Regions from separate parts of the Vogesella sp. XCS3 genome, predicted to be linked through region 1. Evidence: predicted binding sites of a transcription regulator. Region 1 holds the regulator's gene; each other region holds the start of a gene.

The links. Region 1 encodes FNR, which switches genes on or off when oxygen is low (the NO sensors DNR and NnrR bind a similar motif). Its sites were predicted from a motif close to TTGATNNNNATCAA; they were not measured.
Region 2: cobA (uroporphyrinogen-III C-methyltransferase) is a predicted target of FNR. The motif match lies at 6,067-6,080, and genes of this name have one in related genera.
Region 3: LCH97_RS08270 (M61 family metallopeptidase) is a predicted target of FNR. The motif match lies at 3,977-3,990, and genes of this name have one in related genera.

Annotation. Positions count from the first base shown of each region.
Region 1 is NZ_CP085530.1:3,531,226-3,538,920, forward strand. Features, by position in the region: gene LCH97_RS16875 (RNA methyltransferase) at 1-27, shown strand, start outside; gene LCH97_RS16880 (DUF1853 family protein) at 77-934, shown strand; gene LCH97_RS16885 (flavodoxin family protein) at 931-1,386, shown strand; gene fnr (fumarate/nitrate reduction transcriptional regulator Fnr) at 1,440-2,180, opposite strand; gene hemN (oxygen-independent coproporphyrinogen III oxidase) at 2,291-3,697, shown strand; gene bamC (outer membrane protein assembly factor BamC) at 3,813-4,925, opposite strand; gene dapA (4-hydroxy-tetrahydrodipicolinate synthase) at 4,941-5,816, opposite strand; gene LCH97_RS16910 (ABC-F family ATPase) at 5,987-7,618, shown strand.
Region 2 is NZ_CP085530.1:3,384,624-3,392,318, forward strand. Features, by position in the region: gene LCH97_RS16125 (response regulator transcription factor) at 28-681, opposite strand; gene LCH97_RS16130 (type IV pili methyl-accepting chemotaxis transducer N-terminal domain-containing protein) at 678-2,585, opposite strand; gene LCH97_RS16135 (carbonic anhydrase) at 2,664-3,314, opposite strand; gene moaA (GTP 3',8-cyclase MoaA) at 3,317-4,291, opposite strand; gene LCH97_RS16145 (hypothetical protein) at 4,313-4,708, opposite strand; gene LCH97_RS16150 (DUF2249 domain-containing protein) at 4,942-5,160, shown strand; gene cobA (uroporphyrinogen-III C-methyltransferase) at 5,207-6,010, opposite strand; gene LCH97_RS16160 (cytochrome c) at 6,155-6,580, shown strand; gene LCH97_RS16165 (cbb3-type cytochrome c oxidase subunit I) at 6,646-7,695, shown strand, end outside.
Region 3 is NZ_CP085530.1:1,734,224-1,741,918, reverse strand. Features, by position in the region: gene ccoG (cytochrome c oxidase accessory protein CcoG) at 1-340, opposite strand, end outside; gene ccoP (cytochrome-c oxidase, cbb3-type subunit III) at 491-1,405, opposite strand; gene LCH97_RS08285 (cbb3-type cytochrome c oxidase subunit 3) at 1,402-1,584, opposite strand; gene ccoO (cytochrome-c oxidase, cbb3-type subunit II) at 1,588-2,202, opposite strand; gene ccoN (cytochrome-c oxidase, cbb3-type subunit I) at 2,221-3,645, opposite strand; gene LCH97_RS08270 (M61 family metallopeptidase) at 4,068-5,858, shown strand; gene pepN (aminopeptidase N) at 5,939-7,695, shown strand, end outside.

The sequences.
Region 1 (7,695 bases):
CCACCGCGCGACAAGCAGGGCGAATAAACCATGCTGCCCGGCTTGCTGCAATGTGCGCAGTTGCGCAGCCTGCGCGGTGCGCGACCTGGCCTACCTGCTGACCGCGCCGCCGCCCTGGCTCAGCGGGGTGGAAATCAGCCGCCAGCGCCTGCTAGGGCCGCAAGGTTGGCCGCAGCTGCTGGCGCTGGATGCTGACCCCACCCCGCTGCTGGCGTGGCTGGCAGCCCGCCCTACGCGCCGCCTGGGGCTATACGCCGAAGCACTGCTGGGGTACTGGTTCAGCCAGGCGCCACACATCGAGCTGGTCGCGGCCAACCTGCCGGTACGCGATGGCACGTTAACGGTAGGCGAATTCGACTTTCTGCTGCGCATTGATGGCGAGCCTTGCCACCTGGAAGCCGCCAGCAAATTCTACCTGCAGCTCGATAGCGCCCCGCACGCGCTGGTGGGGCCGGGCCTGCGTGATGCCTGGTGGCTGAAATACCGCAAGCTGGCCAGCCAGCTCACCTTGGCGCAGCACCCCGCAGCCAGGTTGCCGGATGGTTTCGCGCAGCTTACTGCCAGCAGCCGCCTGAGCGGCTGGCTGTTCTTCCCCGCCGATACGGCACCCACGCATCCTGCTATCAATACTGCCGCTTGCCGCGGCTGGTGGTGCCGGCGGCAGGATAGTTGGCCGCAGCAGCACCCGCATAGCCGCTGGCTGGCGCTGCCGCGCTTGCAATGGCTGAGCCCGGCGCAAGCAGATGAAGCGGCAACGCAGAGCCTGGCTGCCATGCGTGCGCAACTGGCGCAGGCGGAAGGACCCTGGCTGTTGGCCGAGTTGTTGCCGGATGATCATGGGGTGTGGCAGGAGGTGGCGCGTGGCTTTGTGGTGCCAGACAGCTGGCCAGCGCCAGAGCTGCTGGGCACCTTGCTGCCAAGGTTGGCCGCATGAAGACACTCCTGGTGCTGTGGAGCAGCCAAACCGGCAATACTTTGCAGCTGGCCAAGGCGGCAGCCGCGGTGGCGATGCAGGAAAGTAGCGTGACGGTGCGCGTCATGCCCGCCCTGCAAGCCGGCATGGACGAATTGCTGGGCTGCGATGCGCTATTGCTGGCCACGCCGGAGAACTTTGGCTACATGGCCGGCGCACTGAAAGATTTCTTCGACCGCACCTATTACCCGGCGCAGGGCAAGGTGGCCGGCCTGCCGTACGCTATCCTGATCAGCGCCGGCAACGATGGCCTGGGTGCACAGCAGGCCATAGAGCGCATTGCCCGTGGCTACGGCTGGCGGCAGGCCTATCCGCCGCTGCTGGTACGCGGGGTGCCACAGGCTGCTGACCTGGCCGCTGCGGCCGAGCTGGGCGCCACCCTGGCGGCCGCGCTGTCTATCGGCATGCTGTAGCCACAAACAAAACGCCCCGTGACGGGGCGTTGGGCATTCAGTGCGTGGGCGGCTTAGTGCTGGGCTTGCGAACAGCCTGCTACCAGCTGCTTCAGTTCTTCCGGCTTCACCAGCTGGATATGTTTATGGTCTACCACCAGCCAGCCTTGTTGCTGGAATTTGGACAGGGTACGGCTGACCGTTTCCAGTTTCAGCCCCAGGAAGCTGCCGATTTCTTCGCGGCTCATGCGCAGGATGAAATCGTTGGCCGCAAAGCCACGGGCTGATAGGCGTTGTGACAAGTTCAGCAGAAATGCTGCCAGGCGTTCTTCAGCCTTCATGTTGCCAAGCAGCAACATGACAGATTGATCACGCACGATCTCACGGCTCATCAGGCGGAAAAAGTGGTGCTGCAGGCTGGGGATGTCACGGCCGAGGGTTTCCATGCGGTTGAACGGCAGCTCGCATACTTCGCTGTCTTCCAGTGCAATGGCGTCGCAGCCGTGCAGGTTGGACGAAATGCCGTCCAGGCCCATCAGCTCGCCCGACATGTGAAAGCCGGTAACCTGTTCGCGGCCGTCCTGGCTCGAAACACAGGTTTTGAAGTAGCCGGTACGCACGGCGTACAGCGAGCGGAAACCTTCGCCAGAGCGGAACAGGTACTCGCCACGTTTCAAGCGTCGGCTTTGACGGATCACGGCGTCCAGTTGCGCCATCTCATCGCGGTTCAAGCCCAGTGGGAGGCACAGTTCTCGCAGGCTGCAGTTGGAGCACGACACTTTTAGTGCGTGCAAAGAGTGTGTGTGGTCAGTCATAGAGTAGGTTTTCGCCAAGCAAGCGGGCTTGCTTGATACGCGTCAAAGCAGAAAAAGTGGCAATTGCGCAAATTTACCAGCCCACCACCGGTTTTCCAACCAGATTAATTATGACACCCACTATAAATTTCACGCCGACGCAGTGTGTATTCGATAGAGAACTCATCGAAAGGCTGGAAGGTTCAGGCCCGCGCTACACCTCCTACCCGACTGCCGACCGCTTTCATGCCGGCTTCGGGGTGAGTGATTACGAGCAATGGCTGGCCCATCGTGCGATTGGCGCCAACCATCGGCCCATCTCGCTGTACGTGCATGTCCCTTTTTGCAACACCATTTGCTACTACTGCGGCTGCAACAAGATCATTACCAAAGACAAGACCCGCGCCGACGCTTATCTGGATTACCTGGAGAAGGAAATCCGTCTGGTGGCCGAAAAGCTGGGCAGCCGTGAAAAAGTGATCCAGCTGCATTTTGGTGGCGGTACGCCCACCTTCCTGTCCGACGAGCAGCTTGACCGCGTGATGGGCATTATCCGCCAGCACTTCGAGCTGTTGCCGGAAGGCGAGTTTTCTATCGAAATCGACCCGCGCAAGGTTGGCCGCGACACGGTCCTGCACCTGGCACGGCTGGGTTTCAACCGCATGAGTATCGGTATCCAGGATTTTGACCCTGTGGTGCAGGAAGCGGTGAACCGCATCCAGAGCGAGGAAGAAACCCGTGTGGTGATGGATGCCGCGCGTGAAGCCGGCTTCAAGTCGATTAGCGTAGACCTGATTTACGGTCTGCCCAAGCAGACGGCGCATTCGCTGGAAAACACGGTGAGCCGCGTGATTGCCATGTCGCCAGACCGCATCGCGCTGTACAACTACGCGCATCTGCCCACGGTATTCATGCCACAGCGCCGCATCAACGAGGCGGATTTGCCCTCGTCGGCTACCAAGCTGGACATCCTGCAGAACTCGGTACAGCAGCTGGCTGAGGCCGGTTACGTGTTTATCGGCATGGACCACTTTGCCAAGCCGGACGACGAGCTCACCCGTGCCTTGCAGCAGGGCCGCCTGCAACGCAATTTCCAGGGCTACTCTACCCACGCGGACTGCGACATGATCGGCCTGGGCGTGTCGTCCATTGGCAAGGTTGGCCCCTGTTATACGCAGAACGAAAAAGAGCTGGATGCGTATTACGCCGCGCTGGACGCCGGCCACCTGCCAGTGCTGCGCGGCATGACGCTGACGCAGGATGACATCTTGCGCCGTAGCGTGATCCAGGCGCTGATGTGCCGCTTCTCTTTGTCGATAGAGGCGATAGAACAGACTTTTGCTATCAATTTTGCCGATTATTTTGCCGTCGAGCTGCCGCAGATCCGTGCTTTCCAGAGCGAAGGTTTGCTGACCTTTGATGGTGACTTCCTGATGGTGGCACCCAAGGGGCGCTTCCTGATTCGCAATATCGCGATGATTTTCGACCGTCATCTGCGCGAGCGTGAAACCAAGGCGCGCTATTCCAAAACCATCTGAGCCAGCCCTGGCAAGATAAAAGCCGACAGCCCCGGATGGGGCTGTCGGCTTTTTTATGGGCCAGCACAATGAAAAGCCCGCCACAGAGGGCGGGCTGGCAGGCGGGGTATACGGCTTATTTCAGCTCGTTAACCATCTGCTGCAGCAGGGCTTCCAGGCCCTTGTCGGTGACTACGGCATTGTCGGCAGTGCGCAGCTCTACACGTACTTGCTGTTCGCCTTGGCGGGTCAGCTGTACGCGCAGGTTTGGCACGCTGGCCTGGTCACCCGGCTTGCTGTCTTTCCAGAAAGCCAGCTTGGAGAACAGGCCACCGCTGCTTTGCGCGTTGGCTTTTTGCACGTCATCGCTGCCTGGCTTCACGAAGTAGGCACCCAGCGTGCGGTCACGGTCGGTAATGGCCAGGCCGTTGTGTTCCAGCACCAGGCCGACACGGCGCCATGCGCGGTCGTAGCTGTCGTCCAGCTCGATGCCGCCTTTTACCAGGCGTGCGCGTGCTGTGGTGGCAGCTTGTTCCTGGCGTACGGTTTTGGCCGCGGTAGCTTCATCCATGCCCAGGCGCACCAGGAAGCGGCTCAGGAATACGGCTTCGATTTCCGGGTCGGTCGGGCGAGGCTGCCAGCGGGTTTCTTCCTTGGCCTCGTTGATGTAGATCTCGTACATGCCGCGGTGGCTGAAGAAGACATCGGTACCGTTGGCCGTTTTCTCGATGCGGATACGGAATTTGTCGCGCTCCGGTGTAGAGAACACGCTACCCAGGCCCACTGTTTCCAGCAGGCCGCGTACAGTGGTAGCGCCGAGCTTGGCGCGGTTTTCCGCCCAGTCGGTTTCCATGTAGCCGATATCGGCTTCTTCGTTCTGGATGACGAAACCGTTATCCAGCCAGAAAGCTTTCAGCAGTGGCCATACTTCGGCCGGGCTCTTGCCCGGAATGCTGACCCAGCGCTGGGTGCCGGCACGCTCAACAGCAGCGTTCTTGGCCACAGGAGCCTGGGCGGCAGGTGTCGCAGCAGTATTTGCCGCTGTGGCCTGGCTGCTGCTGCCCGTATTTACCTGGGGAATAGGGTAGCGGTCTTGCTGGGCAGGCGCGCTCAGGTCGGGCGGCACTTCCAGCGTGGATTTGGGTTTCGGGCTATCCGACTTGAATTCGTATCTCAGGTCGGGGTTGCTGCTGGCGCATGCGCTCAGCAAGCCTGCGCACAGCAGGCCGGAGATCAGTGTCTTGTTCATTGCTGGCTTCATGGTTTACAGGACATTGGCCTGTTTCATGGCGGCTTCGACGGTGGCGACGGCACCCTGGCTCAGCGGAGTCAGCGGCAGGCGCAGGCCAGCCGGCATCAGGCCGAGGCGATGTAGCGCCCACTTGGCGGGGATAGGGTTAGGCTCGCAGAACAGCTGCTTGTGCAGGCCTTGCAGCTGGTCGTTGATGGCGCGGGCTGCGATGGTGTCACCGGCTCGGGATGCCTTGCATAGCTGGCTCATCAGTTTGGGCGCTACGTTGGCGGTAACCGAAATCACACCGTGGCCGCCGCACAGCATGAAAGCCATGCCGGTGGCGTCGTCGCCGGAGTACAGCGCCAGGTTGGCCGGGGCACGCAACACCAGGTCGCAGGCACGGCCGATGTCGCCAGTGGCGTCTTTCAAGCCGACGATGTTGTCGATTTGCGCCAGACGCAGTGCGGTGTCGTTACTCATGTCTGCCACGGTACGGCCTGGCACGTTGTACATGATTAGCGGCAGGTCTACCGCCTCGGCAATGGTGCGGTAGTGCTGGTAGATACCTTCTTGGGTGGGCTTATTGTAGTAAGGCACCACGGACAGGCTGTGGCTGGCGCCAGCCTGTTTGGCCAGCTGGGCCAGTTCGATGGCTTCGGCGGTGGAGTTGGCGCCGGTGCCGGCAACCACGGTCACGCGGCCGGCGGCATGCTGGGCTACAGCCGCAACCACCTTGATGTGTTCTTCCACGCCCAGCGTGGCGGATTCGCCGGTTGTGCCCACGGCCACAATGCCGTCGGTACCGTTATCGATGTGAAAGTCTACGAGACGTTTGAGCGATTCGAAATCGACCTGGCCGTCCTCGAACATCGGGGTGACCAGAGCAACAAGGCTGCCGGTAAGCATAGCTTCTGCCTATATGTAATGGATTAAGTAAGGTGTTTGATTGTAGCGGAATTCCGCTATTGCGGCGCAAGCAATGCACGTTGGCCGCAACACGCTGATTGCAAGGGTTTTTGTGCTAAAATACACGGTTTTCCGGTACACATTCAGAGACTGGCAGAGGAATTATCCGCGTGATTACGACAAGCAACATTACCATGCAGTTCGGCGCCAAGCCGCTTTTCGACAAAGTTTCGGTCAAGTTTGGCGAGGGCAACCGCTATGGCCTGATCGGTGCCAACGGCTCCGGTAAATCGACCTTCATGAAAATTCTGGGTGGCGACCTGGAGCAGACCAGTGGCGAAGTGGCCATTGAAAACGGCCTGCGTCTGGGTAAGCTGCGTCAGGACCAGTTTGCTTACGAAGATCAGCGTGTAATCGATGTGGTGCTGCAAGGTCATACCGAAATGTGGGCGGCCATGAGCGAGCGTGATGCCATCTACGCCAACCTGGAAGCCACCGAAGACGACTACATGCACGCGGCCGAGCTGGAAGCCAAGTTCGCCGAGTACGACGGCTATACCGCCGAAGCGCGCGCCGGCGAGCTGCTGATGGGTGTGGGTATTCCGGTAGAGCAGCACTTCGGCCCGATGAGCGAAGTGGCCCCAGGCTGGAAGCTGCGCGTGCTGCTGGCTCAGGCGCTGTTCTCCAACCCGGATATCCTGCTGCTGGACGAACCGACCAACAACCTGGACATCAACACCATCCGCTGGCTGGAGCACGTGCTGAACGAGCGCAACGCTACCATGATCATCATTTCGCACGACCGACACTTCCTGAACTCGGTGTGCACCCACATGGCCGATCTGGACTACAACACCATCCGCATCTACCCGGGTAACTACGACGACTACATGATCGCGTCCACCCAGGCCCGCGAGCGCCAGCTGGCTTCCAACAGCAAGGCCAAAGAGCGTATCCAGGAATTGCACGAGTTTGTGGCGCGTTTCTCGGCCAACAAGTCCAAGGCCCGTCAGGCCACCAGCCGCCTGAAACAGGCCGATAAGCTGAAGGCAGATATGGTGGAGGTGAAACCATCCAGCCGTCAGAGCCCGTTCATCCGCTTTGAAATGGACGACAAGTTCAAGCTGCACCGCCAGGCCGTAGAAGTCGACAGCCTGAACAAGGCCTACGACAAGAAGGTCTTGCTGAAAGACCTGAGCTTTATCCTGGAAGCCGGCGCACGCCTGGCCATCATCGGCCCGAACGGTGCCGGTAAATCCACGCTGGTGAAACTGCTGGCTGGTGCATTCGAGCCGTCGCTGGCTGAAGGCATTACTGCCGATTACGGCCAGATCAAGTGGGCTGAAAAAGCGCAAGTGGGCTACTTTGCCCAGGATCACGAAGCCGAGTTCGCCAGCGATAGCACGCTGACCGACTGGATGCGCGAATGGGGCCAGGAAGGTGACGACGAGCAGATCATTCGCGGTACGCTGGGCCGCCTGCTCTTTGGCAGCAACGACGTGGACAAGCCGGTACGTGTGCTGTCTGGTGGTGAAAAAGGGCGCATGCTGTACGGCAAGCTGATCCTGCAAAAGCCGAACGTGATGATCATGGATGAACCGACCAACCATATGGATATGGAGTCGATCGAAGCCTTGAACATGGCGCTGGAAAAGTACAAAGGCACCCTGATTTTCGTCTCGCACGACCGTCAGTTCGTGAGCTCGCTGGCCGACCACATTCTGGAGCTGGATGGCAAAGGCGGTTTTGACTACTACACCGGCAACTACGAAGACTACCTGGCCAGCAAAGGCCTGGAGTAAGCCGGCACGGCCTGATGCAAACAAAAAGGCAGCCACGGCTGCCTTTTTTCATGCACACAGGGTGTGTTTGTTGCTAA
Region 2 (7,695 bases), 150 kb from region 1:
ATTGTAATTCTTGCCAAGGTATCCGGACTAGAGCTTCTCCAGGCCGTGCTCTACTGCGTACACAGCAGCTTGTACCCTGCTGCTGATGCCCAGCTTGCGCAGAATGTTCTGCACGTGCACTTTCACTGTGCTCTCGGCTAGGTCTAGAGCGCGAGCAATTTCTTTGTTGCTTCCACCGCGAGCAAGGTGGCTAAGTGTTTCGCGCTCACGCGGTGTTAGGCTGTCCAGCTCACTTTGTGGTGCGACAGGTATTGGTGTACGTAGTCGAGCTACTAGCTTGGCTGTCATTTCCGGTGATAACACACTATCGCCATCCACTGCACGACGGATGCTGTCCAGAAGGAAGTCAGCATTAATATTCTTCAGCAGGTAGCCCCGAGCGCCAGTCTTCATACACTCGGCTAGGTCTTCTCCGTCTTCGGATACGGTCAGCATCAGCACAGCTAACTCGGGTTGGCTAACGAGCATCTGTGCCAGTGCATCGCGGCCGTTCATGACCGGCATGTCCAAATCCAGTAGAACGATGTCAGGTTTGAGTTGCTCTGCTTTTTTGACACCTTCCAGGCCATCTGCGGCTTCGCCGATTACTTCCAAGTCAGCTTGGCGTTGAAGCAAGGCTTTGAGGCCGCTACGGAAAAGGGTGTGATCATCGACTAGCAGTATACGAAGGAGGGGGGTCATGCGGCTTGTCTTTCTGTGCGGGGCAGGGTAATTGTCACCATGGTGCCGTTGCCTGCCCGGGGGGTGAACTGAATGCTGGCATGGATGCGAGCCGCGCGTTCCTGCATGATGGAGAGTCCGACATGACGGTCTTTACGGGCTTCCATCAATTTGTCATCGAAGCCACAGCCATCATCAGCAATTTCCATGACGAAGTCGTCTTCGTTGCTTATACGTATATCTACGCGCTGCGCTTGTGCGTGCTTGCGTACGTTCGATAGTGCTTCTTGCAGAATGAAGATCATCTGTAGTTGCTGATCTGGCGTGAGTGGGAGACCGTTACCACTGATGTTGAATTGTGTCAGCACGCGAGCCTGAGTTTCAAAGCGCTGCAACAGGCTGTCTACAGCAGCTAGAAAGTCTTGCTTGCTAATGCGAGTACGGAAATTCAGTAGTAGCTCGCGCACGTCTTCGTAACACTCTTGAACACCTGCCTGGATGAATGCTAGATTTTCACGTGCTTCAGGGCTGAGATAGGCAGGCAAGGCACTTTCCAGCATTTGTACCTGCAAGTTCAGAAATGATAGTGACTGCGCGATGCTGTCATGCAAGCCTTGCGCCATTAGATTGCGCTCTTCTGATACGGCAAACTGGCGGTCGCGTGCGGCCAGACGTTGGTTTTCTATGGCTACACCTAAGTGATTTCCTAGGGTCTCTATGAGAAACTGTTCATGCTGCGGTAGCTGTGTGGCGTGGCGGAAATAGAGGGTAAAGATACCAACGTTCTGCTGCTTGGCACGAATGTGGAAAATAGCTACGCTTGAGAAACCAGCTTGTTGGCAATGCTTCTCTTCATCGCCAGGTAGCTTGCGAAAGAGCCGTACGATGGCTTGTGGCTGAGCTACGGCATCGCCGCAGTAGCAGCCGTTAATTTGCTGGCAGTCATTCTCTTGCTGCAAAGGTACAGGTAAACCCAACTGTGCTAAGGGTTCCAATCGGCCTCGCTTACTGTCTACGAGTCGGATGCTGCCTGCATCAGCCCCGGTGAGTTTCATGAGTTGCTCGATAAAACCACGGCCCATATCTGCCAATTCGTGAGCTTCATGCAAGTAAGCGGTAATACCGTAAAGTGCAGTTAGTTGACGGTTCTTTTCGTCTAGGGAGCGGGTTTTGTCGCGTACTTTATCTTCCAGTGTGGTGTATAGCTCTTGCAAGCGGCTGGCCATCTGGTTGAATCCGTGTGAAATATCAGCCAGCTCATCGTTCCCTACTACGGGCACACGTGTAGCCAGCTGTCCGTCACGTAGCTGTACTATCCCTTCGCCCAAGGTATTTAACGGACGGATGATAAGCAGAAATAGAAGGTACATCATCGTGATGGCGCCGATGATGGCCATCGCCATGAGGGCCATTTGAAACAACCGAAGTAATGTAGTGTTTTTGGCGTTATCTTCTTCCACTAGGCGTACTAGGCGGTCTATTTGTTCTACAAATCCGCTGATATCTAGTATCGGCATGGTGGGGCCTGTGACCTGGCCGCGCCTTGCTTGCTCCAGCATGGGGAGAATCTGGTATTGCCATTGTTTCAAGATCAATACGGCTTGCTGGCGCACTGCAGCATTGTCCGGTAGGAATAATGGTCGAGCAGGATCTCCGCGCTGTAGCCGTGTCATGGTGTCTGCAAACTGCTTTTCCTCATGGGTGATGCTGGCTGAGCTGGCACCTTCGCTGACCATCAGCGCTACACGATAACTACGCATGCGCAGGCTGCCCGCATCATTAATGGCAGCAGCACCTCCTTCAAGTTTCCAGGACAGAATAAGGGTATAGCCAATAGATGTCATGGCCAGTAGTAGCCAGACAATGGTGAGTCCCAGCAGCTTGCCGGATAGACTGCGCATGGCTTCGGGGGCGGAAAAGTGCATAGTGGGAGCGCGCGATTTGGGATGGTTTCACCTTAATGCGCTTTGATCGCTTCGGCAATCCGCCAAAAGGAGGAGGCGTTAGCAGTCTGCCCGTTCAAGCGGGCAAACTAGTGGAACGAAACGGTGGCTTTCAGCGTCCAGACCCCAAAGTGCACCTTCATGCATATCGAAGTACCAACCATCCAGCATAAGTTGTCCCGTCTTGACGCGGTCAGCCAACCACGGGTAGCCCAGCAAGTTGTTCAGTGATACCAGGATGGCTGCCTGCTCGCATTGACGAGTTTGCACGGTGGCATTATCCCCTGCATGGTGGCGGTAAGTTAGTTCTCGTGCTGGTTCCGCTATAGCCAGCCAGCGTGTGAGGGCGCTATCGCGTGGTGTACTGCGTTGGAGCAAGGCCTGGATCCCACCACAACCTGAGTGTCCCATGACAATGATGCGGCCAACCTTCAGGCTAAGTACTGCGAATTCCAACGCAGCCGCCACGCTGGCGTGTTCATTGTGCGGGCTGTATGGCGGTACCAAGTTAGCGACATTGCGTATGACGAACATTTCACCGGGTTGGCTGCCCATGAGTGCAGGAGGGTGAACTCGTGAGTCACAGCAAGCAATCACTAGCGTTGCAGGGTGCTGGCCCTGGCATAGGCCGGCGTAGACGGGGTTGTCTGGAGAGAAGTACTCTTGCTGAAAGCGGCGAAAGCCCTGCAGCAGCGGATCATCGAGTGCCATGCTTAGCCTCCGGTCATCGACATGAAGCGTACTATGCGGGTAGGTGCTTCGTTGAAAGTGTGTTGTTGTGGTTTGAGCTCGATCGCAGTGCGGATGGCATTGTCAAGTTCACTATCACTGCAGCCCTCTCTTAGCAATGGACGTAGTTCAAAACGTTCCTCTTGTCCCAGGCACATGTACAAGGTGCCGTCTACCGATAGCCGAACACGGTTGCAGCTAGCACAGAAGTGCTGTGACATTGGGGTAATCAAGCCCAAGGTAAAGCCACCATCTGCGCTTTCCCAGTAGCGAGCGGGCCCCCCTCCTAGCGTTTTGCAGCTGGGCCGTAGGCCAAAGCGTTGTTGTAGGCGATCCAGTATCGGCTGCAGAACCACTCCGCGAGTTTGCTGGCCGGTGTGCCCCATTGGCATGGCCTCAATCAAGCGCAGGATTAAACCATGGGCCATGCAGTAAGCCACCATCGGTTCGATATCATCTTCATTGATACCGGCCAGCGGCACCATATTGATCTTGATGCTGGTAAAGCCTACTTCGCGTGCCGCTTGTAGGCCATCAAGTACTTGTTGCAAGCAGTGACTGCCGGTAATGCCATGGACACAATCTTCGCGCAGAGAATCAAGACTGACATTCAGCCGTTGTACGCCAGCAGCGTGCAATGCTTCTGCTTGCTGTACCAGTTGGGTGCCATTAGTGGTGAGAGACAAGTCATCCACACCTGGTAGCGAGGCTAGCTGTGCAGCAAGATTCGGCAGGTTGCGGCGTAATAGGGGTTCGCCGCCGGTGAGGCGGTAGCGGCGTGTGCCCAGGCGTGTAAAGGCAGCGACTACCCGGCTGATTTCATCAAAACTTAGCCAGTTAGCTGGCTCTTCGAAACCTTTGAAGCCTTTAGGTATGCAATAGGTACAGCGCAGATCACAGCGATCGGTTACTGAAATGCGCAGGTAGTCCACGCTGCGGCCAAAACGGTCGGTCAGCATGACGAATCCTTTCTGTAGGTGTTACAGGAAACGAAGCGGCTGGCCCGCACGGTTAAACGCAAGGTAGCGCGCAATATCACCGCCAGTTTGTATAGTCTGGATCATGCGTTTGAGGGGCGCATCTGCTGTGGCGCTACCGCTGTCATCGATCGCAGCGACAAACACTACCTCCCAGCGGTGATCCAGAGCATCGGCATCACGCTGCAGCGTTGCAAAGTCGGTCAGCTCGGCAGGGGTTTTATCGACGCAAAGCACGGGTTGCAAAATGCCACCTTCACCGGCCGCAAAGCGTTCAGCTTCAGCTGGTTGATGGTCGTCATGCAGACGGCGCTGGCAAAAGGCGAATAATAGACGCTGCGGTGCAGCTTGCTGACTTGCAGCCTGTAGCAGGCCACTGAAATCGTGAATAGCGGACATGGCGGTATTCCTAGGGTAGTTGACCGCAGTGTAGGCCGACGATGAGGCCTTGCCGATACGCTATCAGCAGGGGGGGGCTACGCCGAAAGAGGTAGCGGGTAAGTAAAGCCTTGATACGGATCATTCCGCCCGTATTGGATGGCGGCGATACTACCGCCATCGTTTATTCGGAGTGTTTTGCCATGCTATTTGCTAGGCTTTATTCCTGCGCTCTTTTATGGATTGGGTGATGCATGATGCCACGTGACTTGCGCGGTTTAGCACCACCTGGGCCACTGGAGATTATTTTAGCAGAGGTCGATGAGGCGAAGCCTGGAAAGCAATTGGCTTATGTGCTTCCTCATTTTCCAGGGCCACTGGCATCTCTGCTGGCGGAGCAGGGGGTACGGCTGCAGAGTCAAATGCTGCCTGACTTTAGTGGTGTCGTATTGACCCTGCAATTGCCCGGATGAGTGTTTAAGGGTTGAGGATACGCCTTAGTCATTTATCTCAGGATGTTTAGCTGGACTGACTAGTGCTAACTCCTGGTAAAGAGGGTGATAGCAAGGGGTAGAGTCTTACCACTTCTCCAATGAGTAATAGCGCCGGAGGTATAATTAGCTGGCGTTGCACGGTATCGGCAAGGCCGGCAAGCGTTGTACAGCACACCCGCTGTTGCGGCGTCGTGGCGTTTTCTATCACTGCTACAGGCGTGCCAGGCAGCCGACCATGCTCCATCAGGTTGCCAGCGATAGCAGCCGCCTCACCTAGCCCCATGTACACCACGATGGTCTCTCTGCAGTCGGTTCTTTGTGTCCAGTTCAGTGCTAATTCACCTTCACGGCGGTGGCCTGTGACCAATATTACTCCTTGCGCGCAGTCGCGATGGGTAAGTGGAATGCCGCAGCTTGCAGCTGCACCCAGCGCTGCACTGATACCTGGCACGACTTCACAGCGTATGCCTTCTGCTGCTAGTGCGGTCAGCTCTTCACCGCCCCTGCCGAAGAGCAGTGGATCTCCCCCCTTCAGTCTGACCACTCGCCGGCCTTGGCGCGCGTAATCCACCATTAGCTGGTGTATGGCAGCCTGTGGCAGTGTGTGTCGGTTGGCACGCTTGCCAACGCAAACCAGCTCGGCCTGGCGGTTGGCCAGCGCCAGGATGTCGGGGCTGACCAGCAAGTCGTACAGCACCACGTCGGCCTCGGCCAGGCGGCGCAGTGCTTTGAGGGTCAGCAGGTCCGGGTCGCCGGGGCCTGCGCCCACCAGGCTGACTTCGCCGGCCTGTAGCGGGGTAGCGTGGGAAAACGGTTGCGCGGTGTTCATGGCGGCTCCTCTGGTGTTGAGGTCGTCAGTGTAGGAAGGGCAGCGCCTGGAAATCGTTGATTCGAATCAATGCTATCCGGATACCCCGAAACGTACAGTCCGCCCTGAATGCCGGGGTTCCGGTACACATGATGGGAGGCTGCGATGAGCACCAGTTTTACCAAGTCAACCGCACGAAACATTTTCTACGGAGGGGCGGTGTTTTTCTTCCTGCTGTTTGTCGCACTGACGTTCGACACCGTGCAGGCCCTGCCCAAGCGCGATAACCGCGCCAACCTCACCGAACAGGTGGCGCGCGGCAAGAACCTGTGGGAGGTGAACAACTGTATCGGCTGCCACACCTTGCTGGGCGAGGGCGCCTACTTTGCGCCGGAGCTGGGCAACGTCTACCAGCGTCGCGGGCCGGAGTTCATCAAGGCCTGGATCAAGGCGCAGCCCACCGGGGCACCGGGCCGTCGCCAGATGCCCAATTTCCACCTGACCGATGCCCAGATCGACGACCTGGTGGCATTCCTGAAGTACAGCAGCCAGATCAACACCAATAACTGGCCGCCGAACATCGAAGGCTAGACCAGTCCGCCGTACCAGCGGGTGCGGCCAACGTATCCAGCCCTTTACCTTAACGGGAGAAACACATGACATCCCTTGCTTCGGCAGCAGGTCGGCAAACCACGCCGTCTGCGGCCAACGTCCAGCTCAAGTACCGCTCGCAGGTGGTGGCCAAGCCATATTTCACGGCCGCCATCGGCCTGTTTGTCGGCCAGATCATTTTTGGCCTGGTGATGGGCCTGCAGTACGTGATCGGCGACTTTCTGTTTCCGGCCATTCCGTTCAACGTGGCGCGCATGGTGCACACCAACCTGCTGATCGTGTGGCTGCTGTTCGGCTTCATGGGCGCCGGTTATTACCTGATTCCAGAAGAGTCGGAACGCGAGCTGCACAGCCCCAAACTGGCCATCGCCACGTTCTGGGTATTCCTGGTAGCGGGGGCGCTGACCATCGTCGGCTACCTGGCGGTGCCCTATGCCACGCTGGCGCAGATGACGGGCAACGATCTGCTGCCCACCATGGGGCGGGAATTCCTGGAGCAGCCCACCATTACCAAGATCGGCATCGTGCTGGTGGCGCTGTCCTTCCTGTTCAACCTCAGCATGACGGTACTGAAAGGCCGCAAGACCAGTATCAGCATGGTGATGATGCTGGGGCTGTGGGGGCTGGCGATTTTCTTCCTGTTCTCGTTCTACAACCCGCATAACCTGGTGCTGGACAAGTACTTCTGGTGGTGGGTGGTGCACTTGTGGGTGGAAGGCGTGTGGGAACTGATCATGGGTGCCATGCTGGCCTTCGTACTGGTGAAAGTGACTGGCGTGGACCGTGAAGTGATCGAAAAATGGCTGTACGTGATCATTGCCATGACGCTGATTACCGGCATCATCGGTACCGGCCACCACTATTTCTGGATCGGTACGCCGGCTTACTGGCAGGTGTGGGGGTCGGCCTTCTCGGCACTGGAGCCGATTCCGTTCTTCATGATGACCCTGTTCGCCTTCAATATGGTGAACAAGCGTCGCCGCGAGCACCCCAACAAGGCCGCCGTGCTGTGGGCGCTGGGTACCGGCGTGATGTCCTTCCTGGGGGCGGGCGTGTGGGGCTTCTTGCACACGCTGGCGCCGGTGAACTACCTG
Region 3 (7,695 bases), 1.8 Mb from region 1:
ACCAGAGGCGGCCGGCGATGGTGGTCCAGGTAAACAGGCCGAAGGCACAGCACATCAGCAGGGCAGCCAGATAGACAAAGTCTTGCGGCATGATGGTGAGGCCAAACAGGTAGAACTTGCGGCTGACCAGGTCAAACAGTACGGCCTGGCGGCCATTCCACTGCAGCCATGGCAGGCCGAAATACACCAGCTGGGTAGCAATCACAAACAGGATGCGCCAGTTGGCAAATACACCTTTTGCGCTGCGCGGGTAGATCTTCTTTTGCGCTGCATACAGCGAAACCGTTTCACCCTGGGGCTTTTCTACCTTGACCCCGATATCTTTCAGCTTGTCGCTCATCTGGCTTTCCTTGGAGAACGCTTCATAAAGCACCCAGCTTATTCTAGGGTCTTTATGAAGCATGCTTGATGCTAAAACAATTCACAAACAAATAAAATGTTAGCACAAAAGATACTGCCCGCTTGCGCGGGCAGTATTGAGCAGGGTCAATTACTGGGCTTTGGCGTTATTGGACAAGCCATAAACGTAAGCGGTCAGCAGGTGAACCTTGCCATCACCCAGGAAGTCTTTCCAGGCTGGCATCTGGTTGTTGCGGCCGTTGGTAACGGTTTCGATGATGGTTTTTTCGGTACCACCATACAGCCATACATTGTCGGTCAGGTTAGGAGCACCCATCGCCTGGTTACCTTTACCGTCTGCACCGTGGCAGGCCGAGCAAATGGCAGCGAAGGTTTCCTTGCCACGCGCAGCGCGGTCGGCATCGTGTTTCTTGCCGGACAGCGACATAGCGTAGTTGGCAACGTCTTTCACCTTTTCTTCACCGAATGCAGCGCCGAAGGCCGGCATCTGGCCCTGACGGCCACCTGCGATAGTGGTGTGGATGGTTTTCGGGTCACCACCATACAGCCAGTCGCTGTCCGTCAGGTTCGGGAAGCCTTTGGCACCGCGTGCATCAGAGCCGTGGCACTGTACGCAGTAGGTCTGGAACAGGCGTTTGCCCATGGCTTGTGCTTCCGGATCGGCAGCGACAGCCTTGATGTCCTGTTTCAGGTACTTGTCGTACAGCGGCTGGTATTTGGCTTCTGCAACGGCTTTCTCTTCTTTGTACTGGCCTACCGAAGTCCAGCCGCGAATACCCTTCCAGGTACCCAGGCCCGGGTACAGTACCAGGTAAACTGCAGCAAAGATCAGGGTCAGATAGAACATCAACATCCACCAGCGTGGCAGCGGGTTGTTGTATTCAGCCAGGTCATCGTCCCAGATATGGCCGGTGATCTGAACTTCTTCACCTTTCTTGACAGTGGTTTTCGATTGCGAGAACAGCAGGAAGGTCAAGCCCACCAGACCCACAATCACCACTACGGCGATATATACGCCCCAGAAATCACTCACAAAATCACTCATTGCTTCGCTCCGTTGGAAGCGTTATCCGCTGCTGGCGTGTCGTCCTCGTCCATCACGAGGTTGGCCGCTTCGTCATAACGCTTCTTGGCTTTTTTACCGAAGGCACCCAATGCAATCACGATAAACACGGTAAAGCAGAATACCGTGAACAGGATGCGCCCCAGATTAGTCCAGTCCATGGCTTAACGCGCGTTCTTCAGTGCAAGGCCCAGGCCTTGCAGGTAGGTAATCAGCGCATCCAGCTCGGACTTGCCCTCTACCTGGGCTTTCGCCTCGGCAATTTCCTTGTCGGTGTATGGCACGCCAACCTTGCGCAGGGCGGTCATCTTGGCAGCTACGCCGTCAGCATCGGCCAGGTTGCGAGCCAGCCACGGGAAGGCAGGCATGTTGGACTCTGGTACCACGTCACGCGGGTTGGTCAGGTGAACACGGTGCCATTCGTCGGAGTAACGGCCACCTACACGGGCCAGATCCGGGCCAGTACGTTTGGAGCCCCACTGGAACGGGTGGTCGTATACCGATTCGCCGGCTACGGAGTAGTGGCCATAGCGCTCGGTTTCCGCACGGAACGGACGAATCATCTGCGAGTGGCAGGTGTAGCAGCCTTCGCGGATATAGATGTCACGACCGGTCAGCTGCAGGGCGGTGTAAGGCTTCACACCGGCTACAGGCTGGGTGGTGGACTTCTGGAACATCAACGGTACGATCTCGATCAGGGCGGCCACACTGATAACCAGCAGGGTCAGCACGATCAGATACGCTACGTTTTCTTCAATCAGTTTCTGGATCTTTTCCATGATGTTTCCTTGGCTCCCTTAGTGCGCGTGCGCGGTAACTGCCGGGATCTTGGCATCTACCGGACGACCTGCTGCTACGGTACGGAAGGTGTTGTAAGCCATCAGCAACATACCGGACAGGAACAGGAAACCACCCAGGAAGCGGACAAACAGGTACGGGTAGGACGCTTTAACGGCTTCTACAAACGAGTAGGTGAGGGTGCCGTCGGCGTTCAGTGCGCGCCACATCAGGCCTTGCATCACACCGGCAATCCACAGGGAGGCGATGTACAGCACCACGCCAACGGTAGCCAGCCAGAAGTGAGCTTCGATCAGTTTCACGCTGTGCATGCTGTCACGGCCGAACAGGCGCGGCAGCAGGTAGTACATGGAACCGATAGAGATGAAGGCAACCCAGCCCAGGGCACCGGAGTGCACGTGGCCAACGGTCCAGTCGGTGTAGTGCGACAGGGCGTTAACGGTTTTGATGGACATCATCGGGCCTTCGAAGGTGGACATACCGTAGAAGGACAGCGATACCACCAGGAACTTCAGTACCGGGTCGGTACGCAGTTTGTGCCACGCGCCGGACAGGGTCATGATGCCGTTGATCATGCCGCCCCAGCTTGGTGCCAGCAGTACCAGCGAGAACGCCATACCCAGCGACTGGGTCCAGTCAGGCAGGGCGGTGTAGTGCAGGTGGTGAGGGCCGGCCCACATGTAGGTGAAGATCAGCGCCCAGAAGTGCACCACGGACAGACGGTAGGAGTACACCGGACGGCCAGCCTGCTTCGGAACGAAGTAGTACATCATGCCCAGGAAGGCGGCAGTCAGGAAGAAGCCTACGGCGTTGTGGCCGTACCACCATTGCACCATGGCATCCACTGCGCCGGCGTAAATGGAGTAGGACTTGGTCAGCGATACCGGGATAGCCAGGCTGTTTACGACGTGCAGCAGGGCTACGGCCAGGATGAAGGCACCGTAGAACCAGTTGGCTACGTAGATGTGCTTCACCTTGCGGATGGCCAGGGTACCGAAGAACACAATGGCGTATACCACCCAGATCACGGTGATCAGGATGTCGATAGGCCATTCCAGCTCGGCGTATTCCTTACCGGCGGTAATGCCCAGCGGCAGGGTGATGGCGGCCAGTACGATAACCAGTTGCCAACCCCAGAAGGTAAACGCAGCCAGCTTGTCGGAAATCAGGCGAACGTTACAGGTACGCTGCACCACGTAGTAAGACGTGGCAAACAGCGCGCAGCCGCCGAATGCAAAGATCACGGCGTTGGTGTGCAGGGGGCGCAGACGGCCGTAGTGGAACCAGGGCCCAAAGTTGAGCTCCGGCCACACCAGCTGGGCCGCAATAATGACGCCAACCAGCATCCCGACAATGCCCCAAACCACGGTCATTATCGAGAACTGGCGCACCACCTTATAGTTATAAGTGGATTGCGTATCCATTTAGGGTTTTCTCCAAGGTTGCGAACTAGAACGTGTAAAACTGGTGACTTGAATTTTGTGTACCAGCCCAAAACTGGGGAGGTGTATCAAGTTCTTGGGTGTTGATCAAAACCCCTGTAGCTGGTGCGCCCCGCTTTGCACCACTGCCTTGCCAGGCAAGAACAAGTGCTTTAATACACCCGCGTATTCAACAGGCTATTCTAATCAATTCAGGCACCAGCCACCAGTCAAGAACGCGGGGCTGTGTACTGTTTCCCCCGCCCATGCTGGCTTTTTGGCCTTTTTAGCCTTTTGACAGATGTGGATTATATTGTCATCGGTAGTACTGCTATTGATGAAGATCAAGACTGAAGGTCAGGGGTGGTTTTGTACAGCCGGTGCTAGAATCCAGCATCTTTCTGCCACAGAACGGTTTCAGCACTATGTCTTCCTCTGTTAGCTACCGCCTTTGCGTACTCGACCCGCAAGCCCACCTTTTCGAGGTGACCGTCACCGTTGCCCAGCCTGCCGCCGTCGGGCAAGTACTGCGCCTGCCAGCCTGGATACCGGGCAGCTATATGGTGCGCGAGTTTGCCCGCCATATCGTGCAGATCAGCGCCAGCAGCGGCAAAAAGGCGGTAGCCCTGACCAAGCTGGACAAGCACAGCTGGCAGGCCGCCCCGGTGAAGGGCGAACTGACCGTGCGCTACCAGGTGTACGCCTACGATTTGTCGGTGCGCGGGGCCTATCTCGATGCCAACCGCGGTTTCTATAACGGCACCAGTGTTTTCCTGTCGGCAGATGGCTTCGAAAATGATCCTTGCACTGTCGATATCGATGCCCCGGCCAGCAAAGCTTTGTCTGACTGGCAAGTGGCCACCAGCTTGCCCGCGCTCGACGTGCACAAAAAGAGCGGTTTCGGCCGCTACCGTGCGGCCAACTACGACGAGCTGATCGACCACCCGGTAGAGCTGGGCCGTTTCCAGCGCATCACATTCAAGGCCTGCGGCGTGCCGCACGAGTTTGTGGTTTCTGGCGTCTGCCAGGCAGACCTCAAGCGCCTGGCTGCCGATACCAAGCGTATTTGCGAGTGGCAGATCCGCTTCTTTGGCGAGCCCGCCCCGTTCGACCGCTACGTGTTCATGCTGTTTGTCGGCGCCGACATCTACGGCGGCCTGGAGCACCGCGCCTCTACCGCGCTGGTGGCCAACCGCGACGACCTGCCGGCGCCGGGCCTGGCTGAGGGCGAGATCGGCGACGGCTACCTGCGCCTGTTGGGCTTGATCAGCCACGAGTATTTCCACAGCTGGAACGTGAAGCGCATGAAGCCGGCCGTGTTCACCCCTTACGACCTGAACCGTGAAGGCCACACCACGCTGCTGTGGGCGTTCGAGGGCATTACCTCGTATTACGACGATCTGGCGCTGGTGCGCAGTGGCCTGATTGACGAAAAACGCTACCTGGGCCTGCTGGCCAAAACCATTACCGGCGTCATGCGCGGCAATGGCCGTACCAAGCAGACCCTGGCCGACTCCAGCTTCGATGCGTGGACCAAGTATTACCGCCAGGACGAAAACAGCCCCAACAGCATTGTCAGCTACTACACCAAGGGTTCGCTGGCCGCGCTGGCGCTGGACCTGCACATCCGCCACGAAACCGGCGGCGCCAAGAGCCTGGATACCGTGATGCTGGCGCTATGGCAAAAATGGCTGGCCGACGGCCAGGGCTTGGCCGAGGGCGAGTGGGAGCAGGTAGCCGAGCAAGCCACCGGCCTGAAACTGGGCCAGTTCTTCGATAAAGCTATCCGTAGTACGCAAGACCTGCCGCTGGCTGAACTGCTGGCTACCCAGGGGGTCAGTCTGCAGATGGTGCCATCCGATAGCCCCGCAGATAGCGGCAGCGTCGTAGACAGCATCCAGCCTGCCGCAGTGCGGCCAACCTTTGGCGTGAAAGCGGCTGCCGATACGCTGGGCGTGCGTCTGCTGCAGGTGCTCGATGGCGGTGCCGCTCAGGCCGCGGGCCTGTCCGGCGGGGACGTCATCGTGGCGGTAAACGGCCTGAAAGCCAGCGATCTTGATAAAGCCATCGCCCGCCACCAAGTAGGCGATGCCGTCAAAGTACACGCCTTCCGCCGTGACGAGCTGGCTACCTACAAAGTCACACTGCAAGCCACGCAAGCCGACACTTGCCGCCTGAGCCTGGCACCCGGTGCCGCCGCGTGGATCAAACAATAACCAGGGACGCTTTGCGTTGATAAAGACAAGGAGGCGGCGCGCGCCGACCCGCCTTGCAAGCCTACTGAGGATGCCCGTTCATGAGCCAACAACAGCCACAGATCAAATATCGCCAGGATTACCTGCCGCCAGCCTATCTGGTAGACAAGGTAGACCTGACATTCGACGTACTGGAAGACACGCAAACCCGTGTACGCTCCCGCATGGTGATTCACCGCAACCCGGAATCCACTGCGGCCAACGTACTGCAGCTGGATGGCAGCGCCACGCTGCTGTCGGTGGTACTGGATGGTGACCAGCTGCAGCCAGGTGCCTACCGCCAGCACGCCGAAGGCCTGGAGATTTTCGATGTGCCGGACAGCTTTATCCTGGATATCGAAACCGAAATCGACCCGGTAGCCAATACCAGCCTCAATGGCCTGTATGGCTCCAGCGGCAACCTGTATACCCAGTGCGAGCCGGAAGGCTTCCGCAAGATTACCTACTATCCGGACCGCCCGGACGTGATGGCCAAGTTCAGCACCACCATCATTGCCGACAAGCAGAAGTACCCGGTACTGCTGTCCAACGGCAACAAGGTGGGCGAAGGTCAGGCCGACAAAAAGCGCCACTGGGTTAAATGGGTAGACCCGTACCGTAAGCCGGCCTACCTGTTTGCGCTGGTGGCCGGCAAGCTGGTGGCGCTGAAAGACAGCTACACCACCGCCAGCGGCCGCAAGGTGGCACTGGAAATCTGGACCGTGCCGGCCGACCAGGACAAGGTGGATTTCGCCATGGGCGCAGTGAAGCGCTCCATGCAGTGGGACGAAACCCGCTTTGGTCTGGAGTACGACCTGGACATCTACATGATCGTGGCCGTTGGCGACTTCAATATGGGCGCCATGGAAAACAAGGGCCTCAATATCTTTAACACCTCGGCCGTGCTGGCGCGCCAGGACACCGCCACCGACGCCGACTTCGAGCGCGTGGAAGCCATCATCGGCCACGAGTACTTCCACAACTGGACCGGCAACCGCGTGACCTGCCGCGACTGGTTCCAGCTCAGCCTGAAAGAAGGCCTCACCGTGTTCCGCGACCAGGAGTTCAGCTCCGACCTGCACAGCCGCCCGGTGAAGCGTATCGAAGACGTGAAAAAGCTGCGCCAGCTGCAGTTCCCGGAAGACGCCGGCCCTACTGCGCACGCCATCCGCCCGGACAGCTACATCGAGATGAACAATTTCTACACCATGACGGTGTACGAAAAGGGTTCTGAGGTGGTACGCATGTACCACACCCTGCTGGGGGAAGAAGGCTTCCAGCAGGGCATGAAGCTGTACTTCCAGCGCCACGATGGCCAGGCCGTGACCTGCGATGATTTCCGCGCCGCCATGGCAGACGCCAATGGTGTGGACTTTAGCCAGTTTGCGCTGTGGTACAGCCAGGCCGGTACCCCGCTGCTGCAGCTTAGCGGCGAGTACGACACGGTAGCGCGCAGCTACACCCTGCACGTCAAGCAAAGCTGCCCCGACACCCCGGGCCAGAGCGGCAAGCAGCCGTACCACATTCCGCTGGCCGTCGGCCTGCTGGGCCGAGACGGCCAGGACCTGCCATTGCAGCTGGCCGGCGAGGCCGACGCCGGGGCGACGACCCGTGTGCTGGACGTCCGTGCTGCCGAGCAAAGCTTTACCTTTGTGAACGTGCCGGAGCTGCCGGTGCCATCGCTGCTGCGTGGCTTCTCCGCGCCGGTACGTCTGCAGTTTGACTGGCGTGACGACGAGCTGTCGTTCCTGATGGCCAACGACAGCGACGCTTTCGCCCGCTGGGAAGCTGGCCAGGCCTACGCCGAGCGCCTGTTGAA